DNA from 4 places in the Oikeobacillus pervagus genome. Region 3 is predicted to be linked to each of the others. Evidence: riboswitches for the same ligand, from Rfam matches in the RefSeq annotation. Region 3 holds a riboswitch; each other region holds the start of a gene.
What was found. Region 3 has a riboswitch for S-adenosylmethionine ahead of J2S13_RS09955 (bifunctional homocysteine S-methyltransferase/methylenetetrahydrofolate reductase). Riboswitches for the same ligand answer to the same signal wherever they lie in the genome.

Region 1 (7,521 bases), on a different contig from region 3:
TCCAGCTGCACCCGCTCCATTGATGACAATTCTTAAATTTTCAAATGATTTTTTTGTTAGTTTTAAAGCATTGATTAAACCAGCTAATGTAACAATAGCAGTTCCGTGTTGATCATCATGGAAGACTGGAATATCAAGTTCCTTTTTTAAACGTTCTTCAATGATAAAGCAATTTGGAGCCTTAATATCTTCTAAATTGACACCACCGAATCCAGTTTTTAGAAGTTTAACTGTTTTAATAATTTCTTCAATGTCATTTGAACCGATACAGATTGGGAATGCATCGACACCAGCGAAGTTCTTGAAAAGAATCGCTTTTCCTTCCATAACCGGTAAAGAAGCATCAGCACCAATATCACCTAAGCCTAATACAGCTGTACCATCTGTTACGACTGCAACCGTGTTTGCTTTCATTGTAAAATCGTAAACTTTTTCGCTGTCTTCATGTATTTCCCGACATGGCTCAGCAACACCAGGGGAATAGACTAGGCTAAGATCTTTTATATCCTTCACGTTTAACTTTGCGCTCACCTCTAATTTTCCTTGGTGGTAACGGTGAATATCTAATGCCTCTTGTTTCAAATTTTTCATTTTGTTATTTCCACTCCCTTAAAAAAGTCTCTTTATCACAACCACTTCCTGTATTAAGACAGTTGTTCATATTTTTATTTATTATATAACAGACATTTCGAAAATAGCAACAAAATTTTCTGAAAATTTTAAAATAATTTATAATTGGGCAAAATTAGAGGGTGCCAGGCACCCTCTAATTATTGGGAATTGCGATTTCTTTGAAGTTGCAGCTTAGGTTTTCTAGGCCTTTTGTTAATTCTTCTCCTTCTATAGCAAAGCCGTGTCCGGTTATGGCGTAGGCTGGTTTTAGGGCTTCAAGGATTCGGACTGAGTGCCAAGCAGCTTTCCAAACTGTTGTAAAATAGGCTGGGGGACCATGAATTTCTTTCTCCTGTGTTATAACAGCTAAAGCAGATTCTTGCTTCACTGTAATAAATGCATCTCCAGCAATTAAAGCGCTATCTTCATGCCGGAATAAGGAAATATGTCCTGGTGTATGTCCCGGTGTATGGACCCATCTCCAACCATCCATGTATGGAACCTTATGATCGATTGGCAAGGCATGAATACGATTTTCAAGATTAATGGCTTCATTTGGATATAAAGGAGAAATCAAACTCATTAAGCCGCCTCCTACTGTTGGATCCGCAGGTGGATAATCTTCTTTTCCCGTTAAGAAAGGTAATTCTTCCTCTTGAGCAAATATAGGAACATCCCAATGCTCCAGTAATTCAGATAATGCTCCAACATGATCAAAATGTCCATGGGTTAAAATAATGGCTTTAGGCGGGATCCCTCTGAAACGTTCTTCAGCAGTTTGCAGAATGGACTCTGCAGCGGGCCCAACTCCTGCATCAATTAGAACCCAGTGATCACTACCTCTTTCCCCAACAAAACATACATTGACTATCATCGTGCGCAATACAAATAAATCGGGAAGGACTTCATACCCTTTTTCCGCTTGTGCAAAGAAAGGCTGAAATAATGGTTGTTGTTCCTGATTCCCTTGGATATCCATCAGAATTTTCCCCCTCACTATTTTGATAAATAGAACGATTAATCACCGACCAAACGATAGGTTGAATGAATAAAATACTTTCACATTCATCACATTCATCACTTTCTTCAATTATTTTTAAAATTATCCATATATAGATAGGATGCTTGGAATGAAATGAACTATTCATTTTTTTATTGGCAAATAAATTTCAAAATATAGCGAGAAATAATTGACATTATCGTGTGAAACGCTATAATACTAATTAATCCGATTTAATATATAGGAATTATAATTAAAGTAGGTGAAAGGATGTTTTTACAATTTAAGAATCTTTCAAAAAAATATAAAAATCGTCATATGACACAAGATGTGTTAATGGATATAAATTTTTCAATTGAAGAGGGGCAATTTGTTTCGATTATAGGCCCATCTGGTTGCGGTAAATCGACTCTATTATCGATGGTTGCTGGATTAACCAATGCTACAACGGGCGAAATTTTCTTAGAGGCGAGTCCAATTATTAAGCCTGGAATCGACCGCGGAATGGTTTTTCAACAAGCTGCATTATTCCCTTGGATGACTGTTGTGGAAAATGTCATGTTCCCTTTAAGAAAACAAATGAATAAGAGTGAAGCGAAGAAAGTGGCTCTCCGTTTTCTACAAATGGTGCAATTAAGTAATTATTCCGAGCACTCTCCTCACGAGTTATCAGGGGGAATGCAACAACGGGTAGCAATTGCTCGAGCTTTAGCAATGGACCCAAAATTATTACTGATGGATGAGCCATTTGGGGCATTGGACGAACAAACTCGTTCAAGACTTCATGAAGAACTTGAGAAGATTTGGGTCGATACGAAGAAAACAATCGTATTCGTTACCCACAGTATTAACGAAGCGATAAAGCTTTCAGACCGGATCATCGTCATGGGGACTCGGCCAGGTAGAATTATTGCAGATCTTGACGTTAATCTCCCCAGACCTCGTCAATCTAATCAAGAGGAAGTTGCCATACTTGAAGAAAAAATAGTCGATCTCCTGAAAGGTGAGATTGATAAAGTCGTTAAAGAGGAATTAGCTTATGCAGCGGGTAATTAAACAAATTGTCTTCTACGTCCTCTTTATTGTCATTTGGGAAATGAGTGTACGTGCTGGTGGATGGGGCCCAGACATCATGCCAAAACCGACCGATGTATGGGAGGCTCTTATCCAAGGATTCATAGACAAAACACTTATTTATGATTTAGGTGCAAGCTTCCAAAGACTATTGATTGGATTAACGATCGCACTTATTCTAGGGACATCGTTAGGAATTTTATTGGCTAAATCGCAAACAGCAGATGACACATTAGGATCACTTATTCTAGCTCTTCAGAGTGTTCCTAGTATCGTTTGGCTGCCACTAGCAATCATGTGGTTTGGATTGAATGAAAAAGCGGTTATTTTTATCGTCGTTCTCGGTGGAACATTAGTCATGACAATCAATATGCGAATTGGTATTAAAAATGTTTCCCCACTGTATATTAAAGCCGCACAAACAATGGGTTCTTCCGGATTTGATTTGTTTATCAAAATTATATTTCCAGCTTCGATCCCGTATGCGGTAACAGGTGCAAGACTTGCATGGGCATTCGCATGGAGAGCTTTAATGGCGGGGGAAATTTTAAGTACAGGTCCTGGTTTAGGATACACGTTAAAATACGCTTCAGACTTTGGAAATATGAGCTTGGTCATTGCGGTGATGATCTTGATCGGAGTTATTGGTACAATTGTCGATTTACTATTTTTCCAACGTGTTGAAAAGAATGTGATGAGACGTTGGGGATTAGAGCAAGCATCGTCTTAATAGTTGCTAAAGCATCTTCTTCATGTGTTATTAACCGACAAATGTAGGGATTTTACCATTAGAATGTTAAGAAAGGGGATAAAATGATGAAAAATTTCATGAGTTTTTTCGCGGTAGTCTTATTATTACTAGCAGGTGTCCTAGCTGGTTGTAGTTCGGAAAAAAGCTCAGGTTCAGACGACGGCAAGAAAAAGGTTGTCATCGGCTTTTTCCCAAATATTGACCATGTTCCAGCAATGATTGCAAAGGAAAAAGGATTGTTTGAAAAAGTATTAGGGGAAGATGTGACTATTGAATATAAAACATTTCCCGATGGCGGTGCTTTTATGACGGCCCTTAAGACAGGGGATATTTCAGCAGGTTTAGTAGGACCAGGTCCAGTGATGAATCATTTTGCGAATGGAGCCGATGTGAAAATTATTGCAGGCGGATCTTCTGGTGGAACGGTCGTTGTAGCAAGTAAAAAAAGTGGCATTCAAACCGTTGATGATCTAGCAGGTAAGACATTTATTACTCCTGGGGTTGGATGTACACATGATGTTCAATTTGAAACATTTGCCAAGGACTACGGTCTTAAATCTACTCGAATCGGTGGAACGATGAAACATACTACTGGAAATCCAGCACAGTATGCAGGGTTGTTTCAATCAGGAAAAGTTGATTTTGCTTCCGTTCCTGAACCATGGGCTTCCTTGCTAGTGAAAGAAGTAGGTGCAAAGGTCATTGTTGACAGTGATAAAATTTCTTTTGGCACGACTTTACCTAACTCCGTTTTAGCTACAAGTGGAAAATTAATTAAAGAAGATTCAGCATTAGTAAAAAAAATAGTGGATGCTCATAAAGAAGCCATTCAATTTATTAATGAGAATCCAGAGGAAGCGAAAGAAATTGCCATAAAAACTATTAAAGATATTACAAAACAAGAATTAGAGAAAGATATTGTAGACCGTTCTTGGGAAAGAATTCATTACACATCTGAAGTAAATGCAGATGTTATTCAACAATTTGCCGATTCTTCCTATGATCTTAAGTTTTTAAAAGATCAGCCAAAATTTGCAGAACTAATTGATAAACAATTCTTAGAAAATAAAAAAGTAACAAAAAAATGATTGCATTTTCTCCACCAATCCGTTAAATTAATAGAAAGACAGAAATTTTTGAAAATTTAATATTTTCTTATCAAGAGAGGCAGAGGGACTGGCCCTATGAAGCTTCAGCAACCGGCTAATTAAAAGAGCAATGGTGCTAAATCCAGCGAACAATCCTAGTTCGAGAGATGAGAAGAGGAATCTTGTTGACAAAAGCCTTCTTCTTACAGAAGGCTTTTTTATTTTTACTTAGAGGTGAGAAAATGGGTTTTAAAGACATTCAAACAAAGTTAACTCAGATTGGAAACAGAAGTGAAAACATTACGGGAACCGTCAATCCACCTGTTTACTTTTCTACTGCTTATCGACATGAAGGGATTGGGGTGTCGACGGGCTATGATTATGTTCGAAGTGGAAATCCAACTAGAGACATTTTAGAAAAGGCCATTGCCGATTTAGAACATGGAGATGCTGGCTTTGCATTTAGCTCAGGAATGGCGGCGATTCAAACGGTTCTTTCATTATTCGATTCTGGTGATGAATTTATCGTATCAGCGGATCTTTATGGTGGAACGTACCGCCTTTTTGAACGGGGATGGAAAAAATATGGACTATCTTTTGTCTATGATGATTTTCAAGATTTAACTAAGACAAGGGAGAAGATCACAAACCAAACGAAAGCTATTTTTGTTGAATCTCCGACTAATCCGATGATGCAAGAAGTGAACTTAGATGAGGTCGCTCATGTAGCAAGAGAAGAGGGGGTGTTATTGATTGTGGATAATACATTTTATACTCCTTTTATTCAGCAGCCTATTTTTTCAGGAGCTGACATTGTGATTCATAGTGCAACAAAGTATTTAGGGGGACATAATGATGTGCTTGCGGGACTTGTCGTTACTAAAGGGGAAGAACTTTCGGCCAAACTAAAAGAATATCAAAATTCAATTGGTGCAGTATTATCTCCATTTGATTCGTGGCTTCTTATTCGTGGAATGAAGACATTAGGTTTACGAATGGTTCAACATGAAAAAAATGCTCAAAAAATAAGTGAATTTTTACGATGTTGTGACGATGTGAAAGATGTTTTATACCCGGGACGCGGTGGGATGCTTTCTTTTCGATTGCAGAAAGAAGAATGGGTCAATCCATTTTTGCAAAACTTACAGCTGATTACATTTGCAGAAAGTTTAGGAGGAGTAGAAAGTTTTATCACCTATCCGGCAACACAAACCCATATGGATATGCCTTATGAAGTACGTTTGGCTAATGGAGTTTGTAATCGGTTGTTAAGGTTTTCTGTTGGGACGGAGGGAACCGAAGATTTAATCAGGGATTTACAAAACGCGTTTAAAAAAATGAAGGAGTGAAGAAGAATGACTCATCAATCGTATACATTTCAAACTCAATTGCTTCATAACCAACATAAATTTGACAAGGAAACAGGAGGGGTAAGTGTTCCAATCCAGCTTGCTTCTACATTTCATCAGCCAGATTTTGATCAGTTTGGAAAGTATGATTATAGCCGATCGGGAAATCCGACAAGAGAGGCATTGGAAGAAATGATTAGCCAACTTGAGGGAGGGGTTAAAGGATTTGCTTTCTCATCTGGAATTGCAGCAATTTCTACGGCATTTCTTCTTCTTTCAAAGGGTGATCATGTACTTGTTACCGAAGATGTTTATGGTGGAACGTACCGGATGATTAACACTGTGTTGAATCGTTTCGGAATTGAACATACATTTGTCGATATGACGGATTTGGACACAGTTGCTTCAAATATTCAAGAAAATACAAAAGTGATTTACATGGAAACACCGTCGAATCCACTGCTCAAAGTGACCGATATACAGGGGGTCGCCAAATTAGCGAAAGCCAATGGATGTCTCACCTTTTTAGATAATACCTTTTTAACGCCTGCCTTACAGCGACCGCTAGACTTAGGGGTAGATCTTGTTCTTCATAGTGCGACGAAATTTTTGGCGGGGCATAGTGACGTACTTGCTGGATTGGCCGTTGCGAAGGATGAAGGATTAGCCCAACAATTATACGGATTACAAAATGCCTTCGGAGCAGTATTAGGAGCTCATGATTCATGGCTTGTTCTTCGGGGATTGAAGACACTTCACGTACGATTGAAACAATCATCAGAGTCTGCAACGAAAATAGCGAACTATCTAAACAACCATTCAAAAGTAGATGAAGTGTTTTATCCTGGACTATCCACTCATCCTGGACATTCCATTCAAACGCGGCAAGCAGAAGGACCTGGGGCTGTTCTATCGTTTTCATTAAGAAATGAGGAAGCTGTAAGAAACTTTATTCAACACGTTCGAATTCCTGTTTATGCTGTTAGTTTGGGGGCGGTAGAGTCGATCCTATCCTATCCCGCTAAAATGAGTCATGCTGCAATGCCAGAAGCTGAAAGAAAGAAAAGAGGAATTTCTAACGGACTATTAAGATTGTCAGTAGGTCTTGAAAATGTCGATGAATTAATAAAGGATTTTGAACAGGCATTCATTCATGTTCCGGAATCCTCAGTAATTGTATAAAAAAAGGAATTTTAGGCCTTTAAAACTGAGTAAAAACATAAAAATACTATGATCTATTTAGAGGAAACCTTCAATGTACAAGAGATGAAAGAAGCTCTTCATTGAAGGTTTTTTTTATCCGCCTCGTAACGAACAGTAAAGCTTCACTGAATAGAGCTTTAAATTATCTTTATAAGCATTGCGGGATTACTGTTTCGTTCAATTAGGATAGAATAGAATTGATAAAGTAATTAGAAAGGGGTCGAATAGATCATGACATATCCAAATACGAAAGAAACGATGAATTTAATCCAACAACTAACATCAATTCCAAGCCCAACTGGAAATACATATAAGGTCATTCGCTTCGTGGAATCCTATTTGAAAGAAACAGGATATGAAATGAAGAGGAATAATAAGGGGGGATTACTCATCACGATCCCCGGTGAAAATGAAAAACGCCAACGTTTTTTAACGGCACATGTT
Region 2 (7,521 bases), on a different contig from region 3:
GAAAATGTTTTAATATTCGGATGGAAGTTTTTAGCGATAGAAGCAATGATGGAGGAATCAATTCCACCAGATAGGAAAGATCCAACTGGCACATCACTTCTCATATGAACATTGACAGAATCAAGTAGCACATCTTGAATTTCTTTAATATATTGATCTTCTGATTTTAAAATAGGACGGAAAGATGCTTTCCAATAGCTGCGAATCTTCATCTTTTCTCCTAGTTTTTTCGTAAAACAATGACCAGGTTCCAACTTCTTAATGTTCGCTGTTAAGGTATAAGGCTCAGGGACATATTGATACGTTAAATAATGTTGCAAGGCATCATGATCAAATTCTTTTTTTTCTAAAGATAGTAAAATACTTTTCTTTTCCGATGCAAAAAACGTTCGATCTTCCTCTTCTAAATAGAAAAATGGTTTAATGCCAAAAGCATCCCTTGCACCAAATAAAACTTTCTCCTGCTTATCCCAAATAACAAAAGCAAACATTCCACGCAGCTTATCAACCACTTCTTCCCCTATTTGACTATATAAGGCGATAATCACCTCTGTGTCTGAAGAGGTTTGGAATGCATAGCCAGACTGGATAAGACCTTCGCGTAATTCTACGTGATTATAAATCTCTCCGTTAAAAATAATCCAATATCGCTCATTCTCATAAGATAATGGTTGATGACCGTTTTCGATGTCAATAATACTTAAGCGACGGAAACCGAATTGTATAAATTCATCAGAAAAAAAACCTTCATCATCAGGACCACGATGTTCAATGAGATCATTCATTTGTTTAAATTGTTGTTGATCACATACGATCTCTTTTGCAGAAACATTTCTTACACAACCAATAAAGCCACACATAGAAAATCCTCTTCTCTATTTGATTTAAAAATAAAGTTCAAGTCCTAACCTATAATGTAAACTATCTTTCTATAAACTTCTACCATTTTATAGTGAACATAAAAAAATTGTAACAAATTAGATTGATTTGTTAATAGTTATTCTAGCTCATTTTCAAAAAGTTACCCATAGTTCTAAATTTTATAACAATAATAAAGGAGTCACATTGTAAATGTAACTCCCCCTATCATATTATTTCAAAGCTTGTTCTTTCAATACTTCTGCTTTATCTGTTCGTTCCCAAGGAAGATCAATATCCGTACGTCCAAAATGACCGTATGCCGCCGTGTTCTTATAAATCGGTCGGCGCAGATCTAGCATTTTGATAATCCCCGCTGGACGAAGGTCGAAATGATCCCGAACAACTTTCACTAATACATCTTCTGAAACTTTCCCAGTACCAAATGTATCAACAGAGATAGATACTGGCTGAGCAACTCCAATCGCATAAGCAAATTGAACTTCACATTTATCAGCTAAGCCCGCTGCAACAATATTCTTTGCTACATAACGCGCTGCATACGCCGCAGAACGATCCACTTTTGTAGGATCTTTCCCAGAGAAAGCTCCTCCACCATGGCGAGCATAGCCACCATACGTATCCACAATGATTTTTCGACCTGTAAGACCTGCATCCCCTTGTGGTCCCCCAATGACAAAACGACCTGTAGGATTAATAAAGAATTTCGTTTTTTCATCAATTAGTTCTTTTGGAACAACAGGATTAATAACATGCTCACGAATATCTTTTTGAATTTGTTCTAATGTAATTTCTGGATGATGCTGTGTAGAAAGAACAATCGTATCCACGCGAACAGGTTGATTTTTTTCATCATATTCAACCGTTACTTGTGTTTTCCCATCAGGTCGTAAATATGGAAGAACTTCCTCTTTTCGAACCTCTGTCAGACGACGTGCTAGTTTATGAGCTAATGAGATCGGTAACGGCATTAATTCCTTCGTTTCATTACATGCAAAACCGAACATTAACCCTTGGTCACCTGCACCAATCGCTTCAATCTCATCATCACTCATTTGACCTTCACGTGATTCTAAAGCTTCGTTTACTCCAAACGCAATATCTGGAGATTGTTCATCAATCGAAGTGAGTACCCCGCAAGTTTCAGCGTCGAAACCGTATTTTGCTCGTGTATAACCAATATCCCGAATCGTATCACGAACAATTTTCGTAATATCCACATATGAAGATGTTGTAATTTCTCCTGAAACTAGTACAAGCCCTGTTGTCACAGAAGTTTCAGCGGCTACACGTGCATTTGGATCTTCCGCTAAAATAGCGTCTAAAATAGCATCTGAAATTTGATCGCAAATTTTATCAGGATGCCCTTCTGTAACCGATTCAGAAGTAAAAAGGCGACGATTAACTGTCATAAAGATTCCTCCCCTAAAATTTTTCCCTTCCTTTATAGTGTCGTAATGGAAAGGTGAACCGAATCAATACTTTATACAAACATCATGCTCACGGTACTCGTTCCCTACGTAGTAGTATGTTATAAACATTGGTAAAATATCACTACCAACGACCAAGGCCATAATAAAAATAAAAACCTTTCCTATAATATTGAGGGAAAGGTTGCATTGTAACACTTTAGCCTTTCACTCTTATCGTTCAAGGGAATCCCTTGCTTCAGGTTAGCACCTTTTCTCTCAAAACTGGGCGTGAAAATAACCAACTCGTTTCGCAGCCAATTTCACAAAAGAAGTATGGACGAGAGAATAATAAATCTATACATACGCTCGGTTTTTGCAAGAGCAGGTTGCTGGGTTTCATTGGGCCTGTCCCTCCACCAACTCGGGATAAGAGTATCCGTTCAAGGTACAATGTTAACGTACGTCTATAATTCATGTCAACCTGTTTTTCATCACATGAACAATTGCACCAATGTAATCCCTCAAAGAAAAAACACAAAGCAGATTCCTGATCTAAATCCAACAAAAGAATCTGACTAGACCTAAAATAGGGTCTTTTTAAAATAACAACTTGCTCCACCATGTTTTTACCTTATTATATTAGTGAAAGATATTCTCCGACAAATAATGAGCATTTTCTAAGAAAATGTGACAAAATAAAAAACAAAAGAAAAATTTTTTAAATAGTATAGACTATTCCTTCGAATGTGTTATACTATTTCTAGAACAAATAAGCGTATAAAAATCAGACAAAGGAAGGTTATAAATCTATGAACTCTGTAAGCGTTTCAAGCGAAATTTTGGAATTATTAAACGGTGCAAACGTCATGATGCAACCATCAGTTCCTCAATTAGTTGAAAAGGTATTAAACCGTAAAGAAGGAATCTTATCAGAAGCTGGAGCTGTTTGCGCTGAGACTGGTAAATATACAGGTCGTTCACCTAAAGATAAATTTATCGTAGAAGAGCCTTCTACTAAAGATAAAATTGACTGGGGTTCAGTTAACCGACCTATTTCCAAAGATGCGTTTGATCATTTATATAATAAAGTAGTGGATTACTTAAAACAAAAAGACGAACTTTTCGTTTTCAAAGGGTACGCTGGAGCTGACAAAAAACATCGCCTACCTATTCAAGTAGTTAATGAATATGCTTGGCAGAACCTTTTTGCTCATCAATTATTCATTCGTCCAACGGAAGAAGAGTTAGAAAGTCATCAAGCAGAATTCACTATACTATCTGCTCCAGATTTTAAAGCAGATCCTGAAGTGGATGGAACCAACTCTGAAACATTCATCATCGTATCATTCGAACGCCGTATCGTATTAATTGGTGGAACCGAATACGCTGGGGAAATTAAAAAATCAATCTTCTCCATTATGAACTATTTATTACCTGAATCAGATATTTTATCTATGCACTGTTCTGCCAATGTTGGCTTTGAAGGGGATGTCGCATTATTCTTCGGACTTTCTGGAACAGGAAAAACAACATTATCTGCAGATCCTCATCGCCGACTTATTGGAGATGACGAGCATGGATGGTCACCGAACGGGGTCTTCAATATTGAAGGTGGTTGCTATGCGAAATGTATCGGTTTATCTCGTGAAAAAGAACCACAAATTTACGATGCAATTCGCTTTGGCTCAGTATTAGAAAATGTTGTTCTTGATCCAGATAGCCGCATTCCGAACTATGATGACAATACTTTAACTGAAAATACACGTGTTGCTTACCCAATTCAAAATATTGACAACATTGTAACACCAAGTATAGCAGGTCATCCAAATACAATTATTTTCTTAACAGCTGATGCTTTTGGAGTATTACCTCCAATCAGTAAATTAACAAAAGAACAAGCAATGTATCATTTCTTAAGCGGATATACATCTAAATTAGCTGGTACAGAACGTGGAGTTACTTCACCAGAAGCTACATTCTCAACATGTTTTGGCTCACCATTCTTACCACTTCCAGCTACACGTTATGCGGAAATGTTAGGGAAGAAAATTGACGAACATAATGTTCAAGTCTACCTAGTGAACACAGGTTGGACAGGTGGCGAATATGGTGTAGGTAATCGTATAAAATTAGCCTATACTCGTTCTATGGTTCAATCTGCTTTACTTGGTGAACTTGAAAGCACAGAAACCATTAAAGATGAAATCTTCGGATTAGAAATTCCTTTACATGTGCCTGGTGTACCTGATGAAGTATTACAGCCAGTGAAAACATGGGAAGATGATAAAGCTTACGAACAAAAAGCAAAAGAACTTGCTGCGAAATTTAATGAAAACTTCAAAAAGTTTAACAATGTAGCGGTTGAAATTGAAAAACTTGGCGGACCAATTTCGTAAGTTACGACTGAGAAAAAAGAAACACAGTAAATTAAAAAAGCGAGACACAATGTCTCGCTTTTTTAATTTGTCGTATTAAGGGAGATTAAATGATAAGTAATTACCGTTTTTTCATTCGACCACTGTAACTGATCGATAATCGCTGTCCCACTCGCTTCTACATCCTTAAATTTATGAACGTGAATGGGGATATGTAATGGATAAACACGGTATCCAGTTTTCGTTAATTCAAAAACATTTTCTTCTTTTCTTATTTCTTCCCCTTTTGTCACAATCATTGTATTAAATTCCAAAGGCATTCCCATGATCATCCCCTGCCCTTTCTCTATTGATCTCCCATCTATCCTAACATGATTCACCTTGACTTTTCATCCATTGACATAAATTTGTAACCACTTGTCTATTTACAACTGGTGGAAAATAATGTGTGTAATCCTCGAAATACCATGTTGTCACTTCTTTTCCAAGTTGGTGCAGTCCTTTTTCTAATCGGAAAGAATGTTCAGCTGACACATTTTCATCTTTTAGTCCGTGAATAATAAGAACAGGACAGGTTATTTTCCCCAATTCAAATAAAGGTGTTCTTCCGTCATATTTTGATTTGCACTTATTCGGGCTCCCCCCTATTACCCTTTTCATCATTCTTCTTAAATCCATTCTTTCCATATAGGTTAAAGTCATATCCGTCACTCCCCCCCAAGAAACGACAGAAGCTACACCCTCCATATAGATTGCTGTAAAAAGGGCCATCACCCCACCTCGAGAAAATCCAAATACATGAATTTGACTTTTTAAAACATTAGGTTGTTCTTTTAACCATCGATAGGCTGAGAAAGCATCTTCCCGATCTCGCCCAGCAAAATCTTCATCCCCTTCTCCTCCCCGATTTCCACGGTAAAAAGGAGCAAAAACAACAAACCCCTCAGATGCAAACTGTGCAATTCTCGCAGGTCGAACCATTCCGACATTTTTGATTCCACCACGTAAATATAAAAAACCAGGATAAACTCCACTTTCTTTAGGTTCTGCTAATAACCCCTTCACTTTCAATCCATCAGACAAATAAGTAATAATATACATCTTTACATTTGGATTTGGAGAGGGAAATCTATATTTTTCCCCAGTAAAATAGAAACCTTCCATATCACCAACAACTCCTAACAAGCCTAATGATCCCCATAATGGGTACAAAATATGAATATATTCTATAGGCTATCACACATTTTCACCATAATCATAAGATAAAGAAAACTCACTTGTAATGCATTTTTTAGAGGAGGATCACAATGAAAAAAACGTGGATAAAATGGGTGTCATTATTACTATCTGCCATCGTTATTTTTTCTTTAGCAGCCTGTAACCAACAAACGGAGAAAAAAGAAAAAAGGCAAAAAATACGGGTTGCCGAAGTAACGAGATCCATATTTTATGCCCCACAATACATTGCAGTGGAAAAAGGATTTTTTGAAGAAGAAGGATTAGATGTGGAAATCAAGACGACTTGGGGTGGAGATAAAACGATGACAGCCCTATTATCAAATGGTGCCGATATCGCCTTAGTTGGATCAGAAACATCTGTATATGTATATGCACGTGGCGCTAATGACCCCATCGTTAATTTCGCACAGCTCACTCAAACAGATGGAACATTCCTTGTAGCCAGAGAAAAAGTAGAAAATTTTAACTGGGATCAATTAAAAGGTGCAGACTTTTTAGGACAACGAAAAGGTGGAATGCCACAGATGGTTGGGGAGTATGTCTTAAAGCAACATCAAATTGATCCAAAAAATGATGTAAACCTCATCCAAAATGTTGACTTTGCCAATATTGCGAATGCCTTTGCCTCTGGAACCGGTGATTATGTCCAGCTATTCGAACCTACTGCATCTATTTTTGAAAAAGAAGGGAAAGGACAGATTGTTGCCTCATTTGGAGAAGAATCCGGTACTGTTCCATACACCACTTTTATGACAAAGAACAGCTATCTAAAGGAAAAAACTGAGACCATTGAGAAATTTACAAGGGCCATCTACAAAGCACAGCAATGGTTAAATACCCATAGCACAAAAGAAGCCGCCAAAGTCATCCAGCCTTATTTTGAAGATACAGAAATTGAAATCATCGAAACAGTGATCGATCGGTATAAAAACCAACATTCCTTCGCTACCGATCCCATATTAGATGAGAAAGAATGGAATCAGCTCATCCATATTATGAAAGAAGCAGGAGAACTCCCAAGTCAAGTCGATTACAAAACATTAGTTGACACAAGCATCGCGGAAAAAATTGTGAAATAAAGCTCTAGATCCATACGTGCTTTTATCCGCATCAGTCATGAAGCCTTGAAGTGCAAATATCTCGGGTTCTAGCGCATATATTCGTGGGAAATGTGCATAACTCTCAATTTGTAATGCATAACCTTTTGGGAAATACGCAAAAAGCATTCAGCCACATCTAGAAAAAGGAAGGAAATAAATGATAAAGGAGGACCTTCGATGGGTTTTGTTGAAATTGACTCCATCTCGCACACTTATTTTACTCCTACGACAGCCAATAATGCTTTAAAAAATATTCATTTTACCATCGAGAAGGGAGAATTCATTTCGCTCATTGGACCAAGTGGTTGCGGGAAAACCACTTTATTGTCCATTGTGGCAGGTCTCCTCTCCCCTACCAATGGGAAAATTCTCATAGAAGGGAAAAATCCCAATCAGTTAAAAAGCCTGATCGGTTATATGCTTCAGCAAGATTATCTATTTCCATGGAAATCGATTGAAGAAAATATTTTCTTAGGCCTGAAAGTCATGAATCTTTTAAATGAGGAAACAAAACAA
Region 3 (7,521 bases):
GATTTCCCAAGGGCTTTTGCACTTATTCTATGCGGATTTGCTCATTTCCCAGTGTATATGCTTATTTCCCGTGATTTTATGCACTTCTTCTCACAATATTTGCACCTCCCATCCGAACATTACTTTTTAATCGCTGTGAGGCTTGCTCACGGGGTTTTGCTTATTTCCCAATGATATTTGATGATTTCCCGAGGGCTTTTGCACTTGTTCTATGCGGATTTGCCCATTTCCCAGCATATATGCCTATTTCCAGAGATTTTATGCGCTTCTTCTAACGATATTTGCACCGTGCACCTCTTCGCCGAACATTTCGAGACGTTAGTTCGCTGGCATTTGACTATTTCCTTGCATATTTATCTAATCCGCCCCCCATTTTTCCCCTATATGGAATAATCAAGTTAAAACTCCGTATTTTTGGACATAATAAGACCAAAGGAGGATTCATCGATGACTGAACAACAAATCGCTTATACATTTCACACTTGTAATTGCGGCCATTTATACGATTCTTTGAGGGGGCCGATTGAAATTTCCGCCATGCTTGATCATGTTGAGGAAGATGTATTAGCTCAATTTTTGACCGCTTTTGATTTTTCTGAGCATGATCATCTTTTATTTGACGAGTTTAAATATTATTTCCGATTATTTCAAAAGGTGAAGCAGTCTTTTTTTTAATCACCTGGCGCTTCTTTTCCTATATATCCATCTTTCTGAGAATAAAAGCAAAATCCCCATCGGACTAGCCAATGAGGATGGATGATTTATTATCTTGAAAATGATCGTTTCGGACGATGGGTTGGAAAATGAATTTGTGGAATAGCAATCCCAATAAGGATAATCATGATTCCGGTCATTTGTAGGAAGGAAACTGCTTCCCCCAAAATAAATAAAGCTGCGACAATAGCTGCTGGAAGCTCAGCTGCCCCTACAATCGTCGCTAATCCTGAATCAATCTTAGGTGTTCCAATCGCGAAGAAGACAACTGGCAGGATCGTTCCGAATATCCCTAATAATAGGCCATATTTCCATAATCCAGTAGTCAAGACCCCATCTACAATCAAGATCGGTGAAACATAGAAAAGAACGAGAAGGAGCCCCCCGCTTGTAATAAAAACACTTCGTTGAATCGTCGGTACACCAGGTGCTACTTTCCCACTGTAAAAAATAAACAGTGCAAACGTGATCGCCGCAAGCAACCCATATACGACACCATCCAAATGTTCTCCCCATTGAAAATTCGTCGAACCAACTCCACCAGCTAACAATGTTCCAGCCCATAAAAAAACAACAGAAATCAATTTCTGGTTGGATGGCATTGCTCGATGATAAATCGCTTCAATTAAGATTCCAATCCACGTAAATTGGAATAACATCACAACTGCAATCGACGCCGGTACCCTTGCTAAACTCAATCCATAAAAAATCCCCGTCGCACTAAGCAATAACCCGACCGTCATTAAAGAACTGACATCCTTCCAACTCATTTTTACTCTTTTTGTAAAAAAATAAACAGCCATCAACATGGCAAGTCCAAAAAGGTACTGGCTTCCTGTCACTTGACCGACTGTAAATCCGGCTGCAATCGTCAGTTTTACAATAGAGGCATGGATCCCATAACTACATGCCCCAATCAAAACAAATAACGAATAGCGAAACTGATTCATCTTTTATGTCCTCCTTTCTCGATGACTTTTTTTAAAAGATGGTTGATTTCAGGAAAAAATACGATGTTTCACAATAAGTTCCATCTGATTTTTCCGCCGATGATCCATCACAATCTGCTATGATTCAATAAAGGAACAAAATAAGCCTTTTGCAAAGAAATAGGAGGGCCTTTAGTTGGCACTTCCCTGAATTTCAAATATACACATAGTATAGTACGTCTTTTCATGTTTCATCAATCCCTTTTAAATAGCCTGAATTTTCAAGATATACAAGAAGATTTCTCCTTGAAAAACTAATTCTGTAAATACTGTTAACCGATAGGAAGTAAAAGGGGTTTATAAAGATATTTCAGAAATTTCAAATTACACCTTGACGATTAATCCTAGATAGCATATGATTATAGTCAAAATTAATATTGTTGTTCTTATCCAGAGAGGTGGAGGGACTGGCCCAAAGAAACCTCAGCAACCAGCCAATTGGTCAGGTGCTAAATCCAGCAAACTACAACAATCGTAGTTTGGAAGATAAGGAGGAAATGATTACAGCCAATCAAGCCTTCTTATTATAGAAGGCTTTTTTTTATTATTGAAATCTGGAAAAAGGAGTGACTGAGATTGAATCTATTGGATCGACTAAAAGAGGAAGTGCTTACTGCTGATGGCGCAATCGGTACTCTCCTTTATTCATATGGGATTGACTTTTGTTATGAAGAATTAAACTTAACACAGCCCGACGTCATTAGACGGATTCACCAAGATTATATTCAAGCAGGAGCGGATGTCATCCAAACGAATACGTATAGTGCAAACTCGTTAAAATTAGCTCGTTACGGATTGGAAAATAAGAGAGAAAAAATAAATAAAGCAGCGGTTCAAATTGCAAAGCAAGCAGCTGGATTGAATGACACATTCGTTCTTGGGACGATTGGTGGCATTCGAGGTGTTCGAAAAAGTGATGCTACTCTTCAAGAGATTGTGGTCGCCTTTTGCGAACAAGCCGAAAGTTTACTTAGCGAAGATATCGACGGCCTTCTATTGGAAACATATTATGATTTAGAGGAAATTACAACGGTTGTGCATACAGCTCGGAAAATGACCGATCTCCCCATCATCGCTCAAGTGTCGATGCATGAACCAGGTGTGCTACAAAATGGGTTGCCATTAAACGACGCTTTATGCCAGTTAGAAGCTTTGGGGGCGGATGTCGTTGGCGTTAACTGCCGACTAGGTCCACATCATACAATTCTAGCATTGGAAGAAGTCGCCCTACCAAAGAAAGCTTTCTTATCTGCTTATCCGAATGCAAGCCTTCTGGATGTGGTCGATGACAGGATTGTCTATGAATCAGAAGCTGACTATTTTGGAAAGGCTACTGTTAAACTAAGAAATGAAGGTGCTCGTCTTATTGGCGGATGTTGCGGGACTACACCGAAACATATCGCTGCGGCGAAAAAAGCCTTACAGGGGTTACATCCGATTACAGAAAAGCAGGTAAAAGAGAAAACACCAATTTTGGTGAAATCCAGAAAAATATCGACAGTGCCTCCCCTCCATGAGAAAGCGAAAAATGAACGTTCTATCATCGTTGAATTGGATACACCGAAACATTTAGACACCACATCTTTTTTTGAAGGAGCAAAATGTTTACAAGAAGCGGGAATTGATGCGATTACGATGGCCGATAACTCCCTTGCATCCCCAAGAATTAGCAACATGGCGATGGCAACTTTATTAAAGTCAAATGATCAAATCCGTCCGCTTGTCCACATCACTTGTCGTGACCGAAATTTAATTGGCCTACAATCTCATCTAATGGGATTACATACTTTAGGTCTTCATGATATTTTGGCTGTTACGGGAGATCCAACAAAGGTCGGGGATTTTCCAGGAGCCACTTCTGTTTATGACGTTTCTAGTCTGGAATTCATCCAGCTAATCAAACAATTGAATGAAGGGATTTCTTTTTCAGGGAAATCATTAAAAGTAAAAACAAATTTTTCAGTTGCCGCTGCCTTTAATCCAAATGTTCGCATTTTAGATCGAGCAGTCAAACGATTGGAAAAGAAAATTGGGTTTGGGGCCGATTACTTTATCAGCCAGCCTGTTTTTACGAAAGAAAAAATTATTGAAATCCATGAAAAAACTAAGCATTTATCCACTCCAATTTATATCGGAATTATGCCATTAACAAGTTCACAAAATGCGGAATTTTTGCATAACGAAGTGCCCGGGATTAAACTTTCCGAAGAAACACTTAACCGGATGAAAGCTTGTGAAAATGACAAAACGCGGTCACATCAAGAAGGAATTTCGATTGCCAAAGAATTAATTAATACAGCTCACGAACTTTTCCACGGGATTTATTTAATCACTCCATTTCTTCGGTATGATATGACGGAAGAATTGGTCACATACATCCATGAGCTAGATGCCAAAAAGTTAGAAAGAGGGATTGTCCATGTCCATTCAACATTTAATTGAGAAAGAACTACAATCGCGAATATTAATTATTGACGGTGCAATGGGAACAATGCTACAACAAGCCGATCTTTCTCCAGAGGACTTTGGCGGTGAGGAATATGATGGCTGCAATGAATATTTGAACATCACTTCACCCAAAACACTCGAGAAAATTCATATGGCATATTTAGAGGCCGGTGCTGACATTATTGAAACAAATACGTTTGGTGGTACTCCCATCGTATTAAATGAATATGGTCTAGGTGACCAAGCCTATGAAATCAATAAAAAAGCGGTTGAAATTGCCAAATATTGCACTTCTCAATATTCAACTCCTAACCACCCTCGGTTTGTTGCAGGGGCAATGGGGCCCACTACCAAAACCTTGTCGGTGACGGGTGGGATTGATTTTGATACATTAAGTCAAAATTTTGAAATCCAAGCGAAAGCGTTGATCGATGGCGGATGTGACTTACTTTTACTTGAAACGAGCCAAGACATGCTCAATGTTAAAGCGGGATTCATTGGGATTGAAAGAGCTTTTGAAAAAACAGGTAAGAAAGTCCCTATCATGATCTCAGGGACTATTGAGCCAATGGGAACGACATTAGCGGGACAAAATATCGAATCCTTTTATTTATCCGTTGAGCATATGAAACCTTTATCTGTTGGCTTAAACTGTGCGACTGGACCAGAATTTATGACGGACCACCTCCGCTCACTCTCTGATTTATCAAAAGGATTTGTGAGTTGCTATCCAAATGCAGGTCTTCCAGATGAAGAGGGCTGTTATCATGAATCCCCCGAATCATTAGCGAAAAAAATTGAAGGGTTTGCCAAGAAAGGTTGGTTAAATATTGTCGGTGGCTGTTGTGGAACGACACCTGAACATATTCGCGCCATTCGAGAAGTCGTAAGTCAATATCCACCTCGTGTTCCGCAAAAAAAGCCACATGGACATGCAGTTTCCGGTATTGAACCGCTTCTTTACGATGATTCAATGAGACCATTATTTATCGGAGAAAGAACCAATGTCATCGGATCGCGGAAATTTAAACGACTCATCATCGAAGAAAAATATGAAGAAGCAGCAGAAGTTGCACGTGCTCAAGTAAAAGGCGGTGCGCATGTCATCGATGTATGCTTAGCCAACCCTGATCGCGATGAACTTCATGATATGAGCCAGTTCATCCAGGAAGTCGTGAAAAAAGTGAAAGTTCCACTTGTCATTGACTCTACAGATGAGAAGGTAATCGAAGAAGCATTGAAATTCTCACAAGGGAAAGCGATTATTAACTCTATTAATTTAGAAGATGGCGAAGAACGATTTGAAAAAGTCATCCCGATCGTAAAAAAATATGGAGCTGCCGTCGTCGTCGGAACAATTGATGAAACCGGAATGGCTGTGACACGTGAACGGAAACTAGAAGTTGCGAAACGCTCCCATGACTTACTTGTTCATAAATGGGGAATGGAACCAGAAGATTTAATTTTTGACCCGCTCGTCTTCCCTGTCGGAACTGGGGATGAGCAATATATCGGCTCTGCAACTGAAACAGTAGAAGGGATTCGTTTAATCAAACAACATCTGCCTAACTGTTTAACCGTTCTCGGTGTAAGTAATGTTTCATTCGGTCTCCCTCCTGTTGGTCGTGAAGTATTAAATGCCGTTTACTTATACCACTGTACCCAGGCTGGACTGGATTACGCGATTGTGAATACGGAAAAATTAGAACGTTTTGCCTCTATCCCTGATGATGAAATTAAGATGGCGGAGGATCTTTTATTCAAAACATCTGATGAATCGCTTGCGGTTTTCGCCGACTTTTATCGTGATAAGAAGAAAGAAAAGAAAGAAAGTGAATTACCGAAAACGGTTGAAGAACGCTTAAGCTATTATGTTGTGGAGGGTACGAAGGAAGGGTTAATTCCCGATTTAAAGAACGCGTTAACGATTTTTGACAGTCCATTAGACATTATTAATGGCCCATTAATGGATGGGATGGCAGAAGTCGGTAGATTATTTAACGACAACCAACTGATCGTTGCCGAAGTTTTACAAAGTGCGGAAGTCATGAAAGCAGCTGTTGCCTTTCTAGAACCTTTAATGGAAAAAACAGATGATGCTGGAAAAGGAAAAATCATTTTAGCCACTGTAAAAGGCGATGTACATGATATCGGGAAAAACTTAGTGGATATTATTTTAAGTAATAACGGTTTTACTGTCGTGGATCTCGGTATTAAGGTATCACCTAATGAACTCATTCAGGCGATTGAAAGAGAAAAACCAGATATCGTTGGTCTCTCAGGTCTCCTTGTAAAATCTGCTCAACAAATGGTCTTGACAGTCCAAGATTTTAAGCAGTTTGAAATTGATGTACCCGTGATGGTCGGAGGTGCCGCCCTATCTCGACGGTTTACCGAAACAAAGATTTCAACCAATTACGAAGGTCCTGTTTTATATGCGAAAGATGCCATGGAAGGATTATCTTTGGCGAATCGCTTACAAAATAAAGAGGAAAAACAAGTGCTTTTAACTGAATTAGTCGCTCAACAACAAAAGCGGAAGGAAGTGGAAGCTTATAGAGCAACAATGAAATCTTCTAATCATGTGGCGGTCTTAGAGAAGCCGAAGAAAACGGTCCGAACTGATGTGCCGGTTTTCAAACCTCAAGACATGAGAAAACGGGTATTGCGTGATTACTCAATTGCTCATTTAACTCCTTATATTAATTTGCAAACCTTAATTGGCCATCACCTTGGCTTAAAGGGAAAGGTAGATAAACTGTTAGCAGAGAAAGATTCCCGTGCACTTGCTTTGAAGGAAATGGTCGATTCCTTTCTATATTCCGGAAAATTACGAACAGCGGCTCTGTATCAATTTTTTCCTGCCCAATCCGATGGGGATGATGTTATCATTTATGATCCAGAAGATGAAAAAACGGAAATGGAACGATTCACCTTCCCTAGACAGGAAAAAGCTCCATTCCTTTGTTTAGCCGATTATTTAAAGAGTAAAGAGAGCGGAGAAATGGACTATGTTGGCTTCTTCGTTGTTACAGCAGGCTTTGACGTTCGAAAAAAAGCCACAGCATTAAAAGAACAGGGAGAGTTTTTACAAAGTCATGCCATCCAAGCGACGGCACTAGAATTGGCAGAAGGTTTTGCCGAAAGGATCCATCAGGAAATGCGCGACCATTGGGGATTCCCAGACAGCACTGATTTTACAATGAAAGATCGATTCGCAGCAAAATATCAAGGACAACGCTTCTCCTTTGGCTATCCAGCTTGTCCTAACTTAGAAGACCAAGAAAAATTATTTAAATTATTAAAGCCAGAAGAAATCGGAGTCCATTTAACAGATGGCTATATGATGGAACCAGAAGCATCAGTATCA
Region 4 (7,521 bases), on a different contig from region 3:
ATCTAAAACTTCATTTTTCTTCAACTTTTAAAGCGAAGAATTAAATTATATCAACTCTATTATATTTTGTCAATATCTTTTTTAGAAGTTTTTTTGTTGGTGTCTCAGTGACAAGTTTCATTATATAAAGTTTATTCATAGAAGTCAACAACTTTTTTGAATTTCTTTTCATTAACATTCCCTTTGTCAATTGATCACTATGATTCTAGTAATTGAAGTTAGGATATAGGAAACAAGTTGCCTGATATAAGCCAAACTATATTATATATGAAGATTAAATATTTTTACGATGTCCATTGCAATGTATTCCTCTATTATATTGATCTTTTCCTAATAGAGTTGCCACTTTTCTTGCATCCTAAGAAAATATCAAAAGAGTTGATTTCCTCTATCATAAGAAATCAACTCTTTTTAAACTTAAATCTCTCATTGTTTTAATGGCTCTGATTTTTTTTCAATAATTGGAGCAATCACATCAATACGATTCGTCCAAATACCACCCGTGTAATTTTCGGGAAGTCGTTTTAAATCTTGTTTTTGATCAAAACCTTCCGACCATCCTCCGTCACCTGCGACTAGTATTACACGAGTATTTACGCTTTCCATACGATTCAAGAACTTATTAGGAAATCCCCATAATAATGGTGCGTATTTTTCTGGGATATGCAGTTGGGTGTTCTCACACGCGGATGGAATCATACCTGTCCACCCTATCCCTAGATAAGGAAGTAAACAACTCTTTAACGTGGCCATTGACATGACTCTAAGGTTGGGTAATTGTTTTTTCAATGTATGGATAGGTTGATCATCTCCGTAAACGGTTAACTGATTTAAACGTTTTTCAGGGAGTTTCGAAAGGTGTTTTGCCAGTTGAATGCCTTCTGTCGGTTCGGCACTCTTGATATGGATTAGGAATGACTCCTCTGGGAAATATTCTAATACCTCATCTAGGGAAGGCATCAGCCCCACTCCTTTCCCGCGAAAGGGATAAGTTTTTCCATGATCAGCTGTATATCCGTAGCCAACATCCAGTTTTTTTAGTTCTGCCATTGTATAGTCCTGAACCATTCCCTCTGCCTCTGTCCGGCAATCTAGAGTCCAGTCATGAAAGATAGCGAATTGCCCATCTTTCGTAGGCTTTATATCTAATTCTACAATGTCGGCACCTGCTTTAAAGGCGGCTTCCATCGAGGGAATCGTGTTCTCCAAAAAAGGATGTTCTGGTTTATAAATCCTTTTAGCCGTACATGTATCATTGGCAATTCCCTCCATTGGGAAGGTTTGTGCCATTCCTCTATGTGCCAATAATATAGGAGATTCATTCCTAGACTTAGTAAGGAAAGAACTATTATTTAGATACATGAACACAATTAAAATAAATAAAAATAAGAAAAACCTTTTAATATTTCGTTTGAACTTCTTCATAATTCCTCCAACCATTTTCATTACAAACTTAATTTAGCATACATTCTTTATCGTACCAACAGGCTTCGTTGTTTTAAAGTACACATATTCACCATTTTTTAGATAAATCCTACTCTTTTGAAAAATTCCATTGACTTTGTTTTTTGAATGTTGTAATGTATTCATCATACTATCAATTGAATACGGAAAATACTTCTTATCCAGAGAGGTTGAGGGACTGGCCCTATGACACCTCGGCAACGGACATTTTTTGTACCGTGCCAATTCCAGCAAGCTAGGCTTGAAAGATAAGAAGAGGATTAGTCTTATACATTTTACCCTCTTCTTTTTTCAAGAAGAGGGTTTTTTGTTGTTCTAATAAGTATCAACTCCCCTTCTAAACGCCAAGGTGATTTCTGTAAGTTAATTCATAGTTTTCACATCTGTTTAGTAAATCATCTATTTTAGATTACTTGAAAGGTTTTCTTCATTTGTCCAAAACAAAGAAAAAACGTGTGATGGCCCAACAGCATTGAAAGGAGAGAAGCAATATGATTGAGTTTCAAAATGTAAATAAGGTGTACAACAGTGGTGGAAATCAGGTGAAAGCATTAAATGGGATTAATTTAAAAATAAATGCCGGTGAAATTTTCGGAGTGATTGGGTTTAGTGGTGCTGGTAAAAGTTCCTTACTTCGATGTGTGAACTGGTTGGAGCAGCCAACATCAGGGAAAGTGTTGGTGGACGGTCATGATCTAACCGCTTTATCTGCGAAGGAAATCCGCGAAGTCAAACGAAATATCGGGATGGTGTTTCAACATTTTAATCTTTTAAATTCCAAAACCGTATTTGCGAATGTGGCCATGCCGCTCGTATTAGCTAAAGTTCCGAAAGAGAAAATAAAGAAGCGAGTATATGAACTTCTTGAATTTGTTGGGCTTTCAGATAAAGCCAATAGTTATCCGGACCAACTATCAGGTGGTCAGAAACAGCGGATTGGGATTGCTAGGGCACTTGCTACTCAGCCATCCATCCTGCTATGTGATGAAGCGACTTCAGCCCTTGATCCGCAGACGACTAGTTCCATTTTACAGCTTCTGAAAAAAATCAATCAGGAATACAACATTACGATTCTAATCATTACCCATGAGATGGCAGTCATTAAGGATATTTGCCATCGTGTCGCTGTCATGGAGAATGGAAAAATCATTGAGGAAGGGACAGTGTTTGACGTTTTTTCATCACCGAAAACAAAGACAGCTAGAAATTTTGTCAGCACCGTCATGAATGACCAAATTCCCGATTCCATTAAAGAAACCATCCAAAAAAATGCTGGAGCACAGAACATATTTCGAATTAATTTTGTTGGAAACTCAGCAGGTCGCCCATTATTATCAACCCTTTCCAAAAAATTCGATATCCATATCAATGTTCTTTTTGGAAATATCACGGAACTCCAAGGAACTTCATTTGGAAACTTAATTGTCGAATTTCAAGGATCGAATAATGAAATCAACCGAGCGTTAATGTATATCAACAATGAACAAATAACGATAAAGGAAGTGATCACACATGCTAGTTAATTCAGAGCAAATCACAGAAGCATTGATTGAAACCGTTCAAATGGTGTCCTTCTCACTTTTATTTTCGGCCGTTCTTGGGTTGCCACTCGGGGTCCTGCTCGTTGTAACCCGGAAAGGTCATTTACTAGAGAATTTGCTCGTTTTCAATGTACTAAGTGGAATTATCAATATTTTCCGTTCCATCCCCTTTATCATTTTAATGGTCGCGATTATTCCGATCACTAGATTTCTTGTGGGGACATCGATTGGGACGACTGCTACAATCGTGCCGCTAGTGTTTTATGCTGGGCCGTATATTGCTAGATTAATAGAAAATTCTCTACTTGAAGTGGATCCAGGTGTAATTGAAGCAGCGGAAGCAATGGGAGCAACGCCTGGACAAATCATAGTTCGATTCCTAATTCCAGAAGCTCTTGGCTCTCTTGTCCTAGCTTTTACGATTGCAACCATTGGTTTAGTCGGTGCATCTGCTATGGCCGGAGCAATCGGCGGGGGCGGACTTGGTGACCTTGCTATTACATATGGATATCAACGCTTTGATACGGTGACCATGTTGGTGACAGTGGGAATTTTAATCGTGATGGTACAAGGTTTACAGTCCTTTGGAAACATCCTTGCAAGAAAAATTAGAAGACGATAAGTAGGAGGAAAAAGAAAATGAAGAAATTATTACTTTCCATTGCAATTTTAACATTAGCCATCTTTAGTGTAGGTTGTTCCAATGAAAAGAGCGGTAGCGAGAAAAAAGTAGAAGTTAAAGTAGGTGTAAGCGGGACGGATAACCGTGTTTGGGACTATGTTGCTAAAAAGGCAGAAAAAGAAGGGATTAAAGTTGAAATCGTTCGTTTCTCGGACTATGTTCAACCGAATATCGCTCTAGCTGAAGGGGAACTGGATGCCAACGCCTTCCAAACCGCTTCGTATTTCGACAGTTTTATCGCGGAACATAAATTGAAATTAGCTCCTATTGCTACAACGGTTCTGGCTCCAATGGGGATTTACTCAGAAAAATACAAAAAGGTAAAAGACATTCCTGATGGCAGTAAAATTGCAGTGCCAAACGATGTATCCAATATGGGAAGAGCTCTTCTTTTACTACAAGAATCAGGCCTTATTAAACTAAAGGAAGGCTTCGATGGGACTGGATCATTAGAGGATATCGTTGAAAACCCAAAAAACTTGAAAATTATTGAAGTAGTCGCAGCTCAAACTCCACGTGTTCTCCCTGATGTGGCTGCTTCGATTATCAATAATGGAATCGCTGTAGATGCAGGTTTTAACCCAACGAAGGATTCTATTTTCCATGAGAGTGAAACTGCTACTCCTTATGTCAATATTATCGCAACGAGAGAAGAAGACAAAAACAATAAAACGTTAAAAAGACTGGCAGAGCTATATCAAGAAGATGATGTAGCGGAATTGATTGAGAAGGAATACAAAGGAAGTCAAATTCCAACCTTTATTCCATTAAGTAAAATTGGCTGGTAAGCACATGATCCATTAGAGGAGGGAAACATGATGTCATCAATCGTAGAAGTGATTAGTTCGTTAAAAGAAACAATTATTAAAAATGTGGAAGGTAATAAAGAACTTTTTCTTTCCACAAGTCATCAAATACACGAAAACCCTGAAATTGGGAATGAGGAATTTTTCGCATCTGGTCTATTAATAGATCTTCTTGAAAAAGAAGGTTTCACAGTCGAAAAGGCAGTGGCAGGTCATGAAACAGCTTTCCTTGCTCGCAAAAAATCAGCGAAAAAAGGACCATCCATCGCTTTTCTGGCGGAATATGATGCTCTTCCTGGACTTGGGCATGCGTGCGGACATAATATCATTGGGACGACAAGTGTAGCAGCTGCGATTGCCTTAAGTAAGACATTAGATAAAACGGGTGGAGAAGTTGTCGTATTAGGCACCCCTGCTGAAGAAGGCGGGCCGAACGGAAGTGCTAAAGGAAGCTTCGTTCGACACGGATTGCTCAAGGGAATTGATGCGGCGATGATGATCCATCCATCTAATCAGACAAGATTAAGTGGTACATCCCTTGCTGTTGACCCGCTTGATTTTGAGTTTATTGGAAAATCCGCTCATGCAGCAGCTGCCCCTCATGAAGGAATCAATGCATTGGATGCGGTGATTCAACTTTTCAACGGAATAAATGCTTTAAGACAACAGCTGAAAAAAGATGTGAGCATTCACGGAATTATTACACATGGCGGTGATGCTCCAAATATTATTCCAGAGTATGCAAAAGCTCGATTTTACATACGTGCCGATACAAGAGAACATTTAAATGAAGTGACAAAGAAAGTGAAAGCTGTAGCAGAAGGAGCGGCACTAGCAACTGGTGCAAAGCTGAATATTATCGCTTTCCAAAATCCAGTAGATAATCTTTTAGTGAATGAAAAATTTAATGAAGTGTTTCATCATGTCATTGAAGAACTAGGAGAAACCATTGCGACAGGCGCTTGGGGTGGAATTGGTTCAACAGATGCCGGGAATATTAGTCAAGTAGTCCCAACCATTCACCCCTATATAAAAATTGGCCCCGATGATCTCATTGCTCATACCATCCCTTTCAGAGAAGCAGCCGCATCCAAAAAAGGCGATGAAGCACTCATAAAAGGAGCCAAAGCACTAGCCCTAACCGGACTCCAACTACTCACCAATACAAAATTACTGACCACCATAAAAGAAGAATTTCAAGGAAGGTAAAAAAAACCAGGTGCCAGGCACCATCCAGTTTCTGGATGGTGCCTGGCACCTGGCATTTTCCTGGATATTCTATTCAGAATAACATATACTATTGGAGGTGAAATTTTCACTTGCAAATAGGGGGACAGAATTCTTTGGAGGAATTCAAATCAAATTAATCCGTTTGGGAGGAAATTACTATGACAAACACTCAAAGCTCATTTCATATGCCCTCTGTCAACTTATTTGGTTCAGGATCTGTAAACGAGGTTGGAACTAGATTAGCTGGCCTTGGTGTAAAAAAACCTTTATTAGTAACAGATGCTGGTTTGCATCAATTAGGACTATCTGAGCAAATTGCTGGCATTATTCGTGAAGCTGGCTTAGATATTGCTATTTTTCCAAAAGCAGAACCAAATCCAACTGATCAAAACGTATTAGAAGGACTTGAAGCTTTTCATAATGAAAACTGCGATAGTGTAGTAACTCTTGGGGGAGGAAGTTCACATGACGCAGGTAAAGGAATTGCACTAGTAGCCGCTAATGGTGGAAAAATAGAAGATTATGAAGGAATCGATGTTTCTGAAAAACCAATGGTACCACTTGTGGCAATTAACACAACAGCTGGTACAGGTAGTGAATTAACAAAATTCACGATCATTACCAATGTTCAACGAAAAGTAAAAATGGCGATTGTTGATAAACATGTAACACCGACTCTTTCCATTAACGATCCTGATTTAATGGCTGGAATGCCTCCAGGTCTAACAGCTGCAACAGGATTAGATGCTTTAACACATGCAGTTGAAGCATATGTTTCTACTGCTGCTACGCCAATTACAGATGCATTAGCGATCCATGCAATTAAACTAATTCCTGTATACTTACCACGCGCAGTAGCAAATGGTAAAGATATGGAAGCGCGTGAACAAATGGCCTATGCTCAAACATTAGCAGGTATGGCTTTTAATAATGCTTCTTTAGGTTATGTACATGCAATTGCACACCAATTTGGCGGATTCTATAACTTCCCTCATGGTGTATGTAATGCGATCCTACTTCCACATGTATGCCGATTCAACTTGATTGCAAGAGTAGAACGTTATGCAGACATCGCTTATTACCTTGGTGAAAATGTCGAAGGTTTAAGTAATCGCGAAGCAGCTGAAAAAGGAATTCAAGCAATTGAACGCCTAGCTCGCGACTTAAACATCCCATCAGGCTTCAAAGAATTAGGAGCCAAAGAAGAAGACATTGAAACATTAGCGAAAAACGCTATGAAAGACGCAACAGCCCTAACAAACCCACGCAAACCTAAATTAGAAGAAGTCATGGAAATCATTAGAGGCGCAATGTAACCATTCTTTAAGAGACGGAGGGACAGGTTCCTTGTCCCCTTCCCCTATATACAGAAAAAGGGCCCCGATAAGGTATTTACAGCTTATCGGGGCTTCTTTTTGTGGAGTACAGGGGTGCAGGGGGTCAGGTTCCTTGTCCCATTTCTTGTTTAATACCAATTACTCCACGAAGAGGTCTATCCTTGCCCCCATTCTTAACGGGCACGTTGATCTCCCCTTTCGCCGCTCGCATGGCAATGGGGGCGAGTCAAGTGGGACAAGGAACCTGTCCCCTATTAACGAGCACGATGAATGACACTCTTTGATATTCCCGTTATTCTTGATAATTGTCTAATTGTTACACCTTTCAGCTTTTTTAGTTTGACTAATACAGCATCCCTTTTGTCCTTTTCCATTTGCTGCAATTCACTATTATTTGTAATTCCCCATTTACACAAATACTCTTTTACTTCATGATCGGTCATTCTCACTTTTACACGATC

Region 1: another riboswitch for S-adenosylmethionine. It lies ahead of J2S13_RS06195 (methionine biosynthesis PLP-dependent protein); the one in region 3 lies ahead of J2S13_RS09955 (bifunctional homocysteine S-methyltransferase/methylenetetrahydrofolate reductase).
Region 2: another riboswitch for S-adenosylmethionine. It lies ahead of metK (methionine adenosyltransferase); the one in region 3 lies ahead of J2S13_RS09955 (bifunctional homocysteine S-methyltransferase/methylenetetrahydrofolate reductase).
Region 4: another riboswitch for S-adenosylmethionine. It lies ahead of J2S13_RS11445 (methionine ABC transporter ATP-binding protein); the one in region 3 lies ahead of J2S13_RS09955 (bifunctional homocysteine S-methyltransferase/methylenetetrahydrofolate reductase).

Annotation. Positions count from the first base shown of each region.
Region 1 covers NZ_JAUSUC010000011.1:68,630-76,150, reverse strand. The annotation lists gene J2S13_RS06220 (NAD(P)-dependent malic enzyme) at 1-591, opposite strand, end outside; gene J2S13_RS06215 (MBL fold metallo-hydrolase) at 767-1,591, opposite strand; gene J2S13_RS06210 (ABC transporter ATP-binding protein) at 1,883-2,668, shown strand; gene J2S13_RS06205 (ABC transporter permease) at 2,652-3,416, shown strand; gene J2S13_RS06200 (ABC transporter substrate-binding protein) at 3,503-4,525, shown strand; SAM riboswitch class I at 4,590-4,699, shown strand; gene J2S13_RS06195 (methionine biosynthesis PLP-dependent protein) at 4,768-5,874, shown strand; gene metC (cystathionine beta-lyase) at 5,881-7,056, shown strand; gene J2S13_RS06185 (M42 family metallopeptidase) at 7,309-7,521, shown strand, end outside.
Region 2 covers NZ_JAUSUC010000026.1:35,076-42,596, forward strand. The annotation lists gene asnB (asparagine synthase (glutamine-hydrolyzing)) at 1-860, opposite strand, end outside; gene metK (methionine adenosyltransferase) at 1,092-2,291, opposite strand; SAM riboswitch class I at 2,520-2,724, opposite strand; gene pckA (phosphoenolpyruvate carboxykinase (ATP)) at 3,101-4,687, shown strand; gene J2S13_RS10835 (DUF2584 domain-containing protein) at 4,750-4,992, opposite strand; gene J2S13_RS10840 (alpha/beta hydrolase family protein) at 5,033-5,830, opposite strand; gene J2S13_RS10845 (ABC transporter substrate-binding protein) at 5,974-6,984, shown strand; gene J2S13_RS10850 (ABC transporter ATP-binding protein) at 7,183-7,521, shown strand, end outside.
Region 3 covers NZ_JAUSUC010000023.1:15,086-22,606, forward strand. The annotation lists gene J2S13_RS09945 (hypothetical protein) at 448-675, shown strand; gene J2S13_RS09950 (EamA family transporter) at 765-1,664, opposite strand; SAM riboswitch class I at 2,087-2,196, shown strand; gene J2S13_RS09955 (bifunctional homocysteine S-methyltransferase/methylenetetrahydrofolate reductase) at 2,280-4,145, shown strand; gene metH (methionine synthase) at 4,123-7,521, shown strand, end outside.
Region 4 covers NZ_JAUSUC010000030.1:155-7,675, forward strand. The annotation lists gene J2S13_RS11440 (glycerophosphodiester phosphodiesterase family protein) at 427-1,425, opposite strand; SAM riboswitch class I at 1,619-1,719, shown strand; gene J2S13_RS11445 (methionine ABC transporter ATP-binding protein) at 1,956-2,987, shown strand; gene J2S13_RS11450 (methionine ABC transporter permease) at 2,977-3,627, shown strand; gene J2S13_RS11455 (MetQ/NlpA family ABC transporter substrate-binding protein) at 3,645-4,475, shown strand; gene J2S13_RS11460 (M20 family metallopeptidase) at 4,506-5,702, shown strand; gene J2S13_RS11465 (iron-containing alcohol dehydrogenase) at 5,882-7,039, shown strand; gene J2S13_RS11470 (transposase) at 7,315-7,521, opposite strand, start outside.